Mucilaginibacter gracilis: one gene and its partner. The main gene of each other region encodes a partner of the protein of the gene in region 2 in a complex. Links are inferred from orthologs where the notes say so. Each region holds a gene or a part of one and is shown on either strand. Other genes may lie near its edges.

Region 1 (2,964 bases), 1.2 Mb from region 2 along the record:
AAAAGCGGGATGCAAAAGTAAATAAATTATTTTATATTTTACTCTTTTTTACTTAAAATATCTTCTATATACGAAAATGTTGAAAGTATATCTGCCTTACCCTTGCTAATGGCCACCGTATGCTCATAATGTGCTGATACTTTGCCGTCAATGGTCGATACCGTCCATCCATCGTCCCAAAACCTAACTCCGGCTCTGCCAGCGTTAATCATAGGCTCAATGGCTATAACCATACCTTCTTCCAGCTTAATACCAGCTCCTCTTTTGCCGTAATTTGGCACCTCCGGCTTTTCATGCAACCGGGTGCCAACACCGTGGCCAACCAGCTCCTTAACAACGCCAAAATTATTTTTTTCAGCGTGCTCTTGCACTGCATAACCAATATCGCCAATACGCAAGCCGGCAACCGCTTTATCAATGCCCAAAACCAAACATTCTTTGGTAACCTGCATCAACAATTTAGTTTGCTCGCTAACCTCACCTATAGCAAATGTATAGGCCGAATCGCCATAATACTTGTGTTTTACCACACCACAATCTACAGACACCAGATCACCCTCAACCAACACATGGTTACTCGGGAAACCATGTACAACCTGGTTATTGAGTGAAATACAAAGAGAATACGGAAAACCGTTATAGTTTAAAAATGCAGGAACCCCACCGTTATCACGAATAAAGGTTTCTGCAAGTTTATTAAGTTCTATGGTCTTTACACCTGGCCCTATTACCTTAGCTACCTCGCCAAGTGTTTTAGATACCAGTAAGGAGCTCTCTCTTATCAGCTCTATCTCCTCAGCCGACCTATAATTAATTTTAGACATTAGGCTATTATATTGCCGGAGGCGTTGTACCTGCTGCAGTAGGGATAGCCGTACGTCCTTGTATTCTTCCGGTTTTCATCAAACCATCGTAATGACGCATCAATAAATGACTTTCTATCTGTTGCAAAGTATCTAACACAACACCTACCAAAATTATTAGTGATGTTCCACCAAAAAAGCGCGCAAACGGGCCATATACCTGGAACATAGCTGCAATAGCCGGCAATATGGCTATGATAGCTAAAAATATCGAACCAGGTAAGGTAATTTTTGATATCACACCATCAATATAATCGGCAGTTGATTTACCTGGTTTAATACCTGGTATAAAGCCACCGTTCTTTTTCATATCATCAGCCATTTGGTTAGGATTAACCGTAATAGCCGTATAAAAATAAGTGAAGATGATAATCAATATCGCAAACATCAAATTATGCCCCCATGAGGTATAATCAGATAGTGCAATTAAAATACCGCTCGATGCTATCTTAGGGAAAAACTGCGATATCATTCCTGGGATAAACATTAAAGCCTGGGCAAATATAATTGGCATAACACCGGCTGCATTAACTTTTAAAGGTATGTACTGCCTAACACCACCATATTGCTTATTGCCAACTATACGTTTTGCGTACTGCACAGCAATTTTGCGGGTACCCTGTACTATTAATATAGTGAACATTACAACAGCTATTAAAGCTATAATTTCAACTATAAAAGCAAATGGGCCGCCAATACCGTTAACACGGGACGAAAATTCCTTAATCAACGCATCAGGCAATTGTGCAATGATACCCACCATAATAATTAGCGATATACCGTTACCAATACCTTTATCAGTGATTTTTTCACCCAACCACATTACAAATAATGTACCTGCGGTTAATACAAATACCGATAAAATGGTAAAGTATGGCTCAGGTATTAATTTGGTGCTAACCTGTGAACTTACATAGCCAATGGCTTGTAAAGCAGTTATACCAATAGTTAGGTAACGCGTCCATTGGTTAAGTTTGTTACGTCCGCTTTCACCTTCCTTTTGCAATTTAGTAAAATACGGAACTGCAATACCCAATAACTGCACCACAATTGAAGCGGAAATATAAGGCATTACACCTAAGGCAAAAATAGACTCGCGCGAAAACGAACCGCCCGCAAACATGTTAAGAAGGCCCATCAGACCTTCTTTACCTTTTTGATTGGTTAGTGATGCCGGGTCAACCCCAGGCAACACCACGAATGAACCTACACGATAAATAAGAAGAAATAAGGTTGTGTTGATAATACGCACCCTTAAATCTTCTATCTTCCAGATATTGGATAAAGTTTCGAAAAATTTCTTCATTGAAATTTATAACTTAACGATGGAACCGCCTGCTGCTTCAATTGCTTTTTGCGCAGTGGCCGAAAATGCATGTGCTGTAACTTCTAACTTAGCCTTTAATTCGCCACGACCCAATACTTTCACTAAGTCGTTTCTCGATACCAAACCATGTTCTTTCAGGGTATCAAAATTAACTGTTGTGATGTTATATTGTTCGGCCAAACCTTGCAGAGCATCTAAGTTTACACTTACATATTCAACGCGGTTAGCGTTTTTAAAGCCCACCTTAGGCACACGGCGTTGTAATGGCATCTGGCCACCTTCAAAACCAACTTTGGTTGAAGTACCAGAGCGTGAGCCGGCACCTTTGTGGCCGCGTGTTGATGTACCACCACGACCTGAACCGGTACCACGACCGATTCTTTTTCTATTTTTAGTAGAACCTTCTGCAGGTTTCAGATTACTTAAATTCATAACATTAAATGTTTTCTACTGCTACCAAATGATTTACTTTCCTAACCATGCCGATGATAGCTGCATTAGCCTCAACTTCTACACTATGGTTGATCCTTTTCAAACCTAATGCTTCGATGGTTCTTTTCTGGCGCTCACTTCTATCGATCACGCTCTTAATCTGTGTTATTTTGATTTTTGCCATGATCTGATTATCCGTTAAATACTTTACCTAAACTAACGCCACGGTGTTGAGCTACAGTATAAGCATCGCGCATTTGCGATAATGCCGAAACTGTTGCCTTTACCACGTTGTGGGGGTTTGATGAACCTTTTGATTTTGCTAATACATTATGCACACCT
Region 2 (4,724 bases):
GCCGGCGCGCACCTTAAAATTGGGTTCGCTGTAAATAATATAGGTTTTAAGCTCGGGATAAAGATTGTTAAACTTTGATTGGGCGTTATAAGCATCGGTACGGTTGGAGCCCGAAAATATTTGCACCCTAAAGCCCCTGCCCGATGTTGGCGCATATACACCCACATTTGAATTGGGCATTTTACTAAGTGCCAGGCGCAAAGCAATAAGCGAATCGATACGCGGATCTTTAACTACGGTTAGCTTGCCCCTGGTTTGGGCTAAAGAAGTTACCGAAAAGAGCATAAAAAAAGCAATACCACACCCAATAGCTTTGCGGCTTAATGAGGATGTGGTATTGCTCGTTTTCATGATATGAAAGCCCCCTCTAAATCTCCCCCGGTAGGGGAGACTTTTGAATTGCGCGTTTTTACAAATTTTTGTTTCTAAAAGCCCTCCCTACCGAGGAGGGTTGGGTGGGGCTTATTACGCCACACCTACACCATGGCAGTTTTTAAACTTTTTACCACTTCCGCAAGGGCATGGGTCGTTACGGCCAATTTTTTGCTCGGCTCGTACCGGCATTTGTTTTTGCGGTTCGCGGGTATCATCAAACATATCGGGCACACCGTTGGTTTCCTGGGCAAGCTCTGGTTTTGATGTACGCATGTTACGCATATCTGTTTTTGGCTGTGGTTTAGCTTCGCGCACATCCTCTTCCTGTTGCATCGGGATGCCGCCTCTGAATAAGAAACTCACAATCTCTTTATTCACATTGGCCAGCATAGCGCGGAACAATTCAAAAGCCTCAAACTTGTAAACCAATAAAGGGTCCTTTTGTTCGTAAACGGCATTTTGTACCGATTGCTTTAACTCGTCCATTTCGCGCAGATGCTCTTTCCAGGCATCATCGATATAGGTAAGTGTAACTATCTTTTCAAACGACTTAAATACTTCAAGCCCGTGGTTCTCAATCGCTTTTTTAAGCGGCACGGCAACCTGCAAACCATGTATGCCATCGGTAAACGGAACTATGATGTTTTCAATTTCCTGGCGGTTATCGTAAACATCTTTTAGTACCGGGTACGCCTGTGCAGCTATGGCTTCGGCTTTGCGTTTGTAAAAATCAGTCACCTGCCCAAAAACCTTATCGGTTAATTTTATGGCAGATAGCGATGCAAACTCGTCTTCGGTAACGTCAATATCAACCGAGAACAGGCGTATCACTTCCAGCTTAAAGCCTTCGTAATTATTTTCGGCTTTGTATTCGCCAACCACATCGTCAGTAACATCAAAAATGGTGTTGCTCAAATCCACATCCAAACGTTCGCCAAAAAGGGCATTTTTACGTTTGGTATAAATAACTGTACGCTGCGAATTCATCACATCATCATACTCTAACAAGCGTTTACGGATGCCGAAGTTATTTTCTTCCACCTTTTTTTGCGCGCGCTCAATAGAGTTGGTTATCATGGAGTGCTGTATCACTTCGCCCTCTTCGATACCCATTTTTACCATGAGGCCAGATATACGCTCTGAACCGAATAAACGCATCAGGTTATCCTCAAGCGAAACGAAAAATTGCGACGAACCCGGATCGCCCTGCCTACCGGCACGACCACGCAACTGCCTGTCTACCCGGCGCGACTCATGGCGCTCGGTGCCCACAATGGCCAAACCGCCAACTTCTTTAACGCCTGCACCAAGTTTAATATCGGTACCACGGCCAGCCATGTTGGTTGCTATGGTTACAGTACCGTTTTTACCTGCTTCGGCAACAATGTCGGCTTCTTTTTGGTGCATTTTGGCATTCAAAACGTTGTGCTTAATGCCACGCAGTTTTAACATGCGGCTCAACAATTCGGATATTTCTACCGAAGTTGTACCCACCAGTACCGGCCTGCCTACGCGCGGCTCCAACTCGCCTGTTAAAGGGTTTGGTGCCGGGATAAGGCTGCCCTTACCATCCAACTGCGGAACAACTTTACCTGCACTATCAAATTTAGGGATGGGCTTACCATCCTTCATTTTTAAATTGCCTTCTTTATCTTTTTCGTATTGCGGCTCGTAGTGCGAATACGGGAACACTAAGGTTTGTATTTCGGCAGCTACGGCATTGTACTTTTCGCGAACGGTACGGTAAACCAAATCCTGGTAATCGCTGCGGCTGGTTGGCGTGTTGGTTGGTATTTCAACCACATCCAGTTTGTATATTTCCCAAAACTCACCTGCTTCGGTAACGGCAGTACCCGTCATACCGCAAAGTTTGTGGTACATACGGAAGTAGTTTTGCAAGGTGATGGTTGCAAAGGTTTGAGATGCATCTTCAACCTTTACGTTTTCTTTAGCCTCGATAGCCTGGTGCAAACCGTCGGAATAACGGCGGCCATCCATAATACGGCCCGTTTGCTCGTCAACAATTTTTACTTTGCCTTCGTCTAAAATGTATTCAACATCTTTTTCAAACAGGGTATAAGCCTTTAACAATTGATTGATAGAATGGATACGCTCGGACTTGATAGAGAAATCGCGCATCAAGGCGTCTTTCTTAGCTACCTTTTCTTCAATGCTCAGGGTTGATTTTTCAATTTCGGCAATTTCGGTACCAACATCGGGCATCACAAAAAAGTGCGGGTCTTCGCCCGAAGTTGTGATTAACTCGATACCTTTTTCGCTCAACTCAACCTGATTGTTTTTTTCGTCGATGATGAAAAACAGTTCGGCATCAGCTTTCGGCATTTCTTTTGCCGAATCCTGCATGTAATAGTTCTCTGTTTTTTGCAGAATGGTTTTGTGGTTACCCTCACTCAAAAATTTAATGAGTGCTTTGTTTTTAGGTAAGCCGCGGTGTGCGCGCAATAATGCCAACCCACCTGTATCTACATCTGTTTTGCCTTCGGCTATTAATTTTTTGGCTTCGTTTAGTACGCCTTGTACATAGTTTTTCTGGGTATTTACCAAACGCTCAATACGCGGTTTTAATTCGTAAAACTCATGCTCGTCTCCGCGCGGAATAGGGCCCGATATGATGAGCGGTGTACGGGCATCATCAATTAATACCGAATCCACCTCATCAACCATTGCATAATGTAATTTACGCTGCACCAATTCTTCGGGTGTGCGTGTCATATTGTCACGCAGGTAGTCAAAACCAAATTCGTTGTTGGTACCAAAAGTTATATCGGCCAGGTATGCACTGCGGCGTTCTTCGCTGTTTGGCTCGTGCCTGTCAATACAATCAACCGATAAACCGTGAAACTCGTATAAAGGGCCCATCCATTCGCTATCGCGCTTGGCCAGGTAATCGTTCACAGTTACAATATGTACGCCCTGGCCCGCAATGGCATTTAAATAGGCCGGCAGGGTAGCTACCAGCGTTTTACCCTCGCCTGTAGCCATTTCGGATATTTTACCCTGGTGCAGTACTACACCGCCCAATAATTGTACATCGTAATGTACCATGTTCCAGGTAACCTCGTTACCGGCGGCTAACCATGTATTGTGGTGAATGGCCTTGCTGCCATTAATAAGCACATTTTTTTTACGGGCGGCCAGGTTACGGTCAAACTCGGTGGCGGTAACTTCAATGGTTTTATTTTCGGTAAAGCGTTTGGCGGTTTCTTTAACCACGGCAAAAGCTTCGGGCAATATCTCCAATAAAATAACTTCCAGTGCCTTGTTGCGGTCTTTTTCCATTTTATCAATGGCACTGTACAAATCAACCTTTTGGGCAACATCCATTTCCGGGTCTTCGGCCTGCTCTTTTATCGATTGCAGTTCGGCATTAATATCGGCCAGCCCGGCGGCTATCCTTTCTTTAAAATCGAGCGTTTTGGCCCTCAATTCGTCGTTGCTTAGTGAGCCTAATTTGGCAAACTCAGCTTTAATTTTTTCAACTATAGGTTGTATTGCTTTGACATCTCTGTCACTCTTGTTACCAAAAAGCTTACTGATAAATCCCAACATGGTTTATATTTTATAATAAATTATGACTTATTCAACAATTGCGCCATAGCAATTTAAAGGCCATAATGACAGGCGAAATTACGGTTTATTTGCCGAAAAGTTAAGCGGGGAAGATTATTAGTATATTAACAGGTGTTAATTATGTGGTTGATGTTTGATTTTTTTGAATGGGTTTATATAACAAGTGGCAATTTGATTTGTAAATCATTAAATTTGAATATGGCTGAATTGAAAATTTATTTGGATGAAAAACATAATCCAAAAGTGCTTAAAGCTTTGGTAGCAGTAATTGAAGCTTTTGATTTGGACTATAAGATAGAAGAAGACAATGTGCTTAATGATGAGCAGAAGCAAGAAATATTAAGGCGCGAAAAGAAATATAAGTATGGCAAGATGAAGTTAAACACAATTGAAGAGGTTAAAAAGCATTTAAAATAGCCATACCGTTAAATGGCTGGCTGGCAATTTAATCATCTTCACTTTCCGCTTCGTCTTCATCACCTCCAAGATGTTCGTCAAAATCATCCATAAACTTATCATCGTCAAACATCAGTTCTTCAAGTTTTTCCTGCTCTGGTGTGCTGGTATCAAAACGAATGGCCCAATTATCGGGGATATCATAGCTTTTATCAAATCCACGTATCCAGTCAACAAATACGATGCGAAATTCTTCAGTTTTTTCGCGCATTAGTTGCACATAATCTTTCTCGTTAATCTTTACCATTCCGGCAAAGGATACCGCATTCATCAAATCCATTACCGCCAACTTGATGAGTACT

Evidence for each region.
Region 1: the proteins of BDD43_RS07190 (region 2) and secY are in contact, whole or in part, in a crystal structure (PDB 3DIN), measured with the Thermotoga maritima proteins. The link is inferred for Mucilaginibacter gracilis from one-to-one orthologs. Residues at the interface, in WP_004082002.1 of Thermotoga maritima: Glu261, Ala262, Arg263, Lys300, Ala301, Arg302, Thr303, Ile304, Ile305, Leu323, Tyr324, Asp325, Pro326, Val329, Ser330, Tyr333, Ile336, Lys340, Phe345, Val349, Glu363, Phe364, Tyr374, Ser375, Gly376, Gly377, Glu393, Ile395, Thr482, Ser483; in WP_004081795.1 of Thermotoga maritima: Glu108, Gly109, Glu110, Glu111, Ala236, Glu237, Arg238, Arg239, Ile240, Thr241, Ile242, Gln243, Tyr244, Ala245, Arg246, Arg247, Val248, Thr249, Gly250, Arg251, Arg252, Val253, Tyr254, Gly256, Ala257, Ser258, Thr259, Tyr260, Leu261, Pro262.

Annotation. Positions count from the first base shown.
Region 1 is NZ_RBKU01000001.1:433,225-436,188, forward strand. It holds secY (preprotein translocase subunit SecY), read right to left. Parts: upstream 2,170-2,964; coding sequence 832-2,169; downstream 1-831. Other genes in the region: map (type I methionyl aminopeptidase), read right to left, coding at 39-824; rplO (50S ribosomal protein L15), read right to left, coding at 2,176-2,622; rpmD (50S ribosomal protein L30), read right to left, coding at 2,627-2,806; rpsE (30S ribosomal protein S5), read right to left, coding at 2,814-2,964. UniProt on the Escherichia coli protein: The central subunit of the protein translocation channel SecYEG. Consists of two halves formed by TMs 1-5 and 6-10.
Region 2 is NZ_RBKU01000001.1:1,669,472-1,674,195, reverse strand. The notes cover bases 266-4,342. They hold BDD43_RS07190 (preprotein translocase subunit SecA), read right to left. Parts: upstream 3,946-4,342; coding sequence 466-3,945; downstream 266-465. Other genes in these bases: BDD43_RS07185 (hypothetical protein), read left to right, coding at 4,165-4,342; BDD43_RS07195 (SPOR domain-containing protein), read right to left, coding at 266-351. Outside these bases: more of BDD43_RS07195, read right to left, coding at 1-265; more of BDD43_RS07185, read left to right, coding at 4,343-4,383; BDD43_RS07180 (hypothetical protein), read right to left, coding at 4,412-4,724. UniProt on the Escherichia coli protein: Required for protein export, interacts with the SecYEG preprotein conducting channel.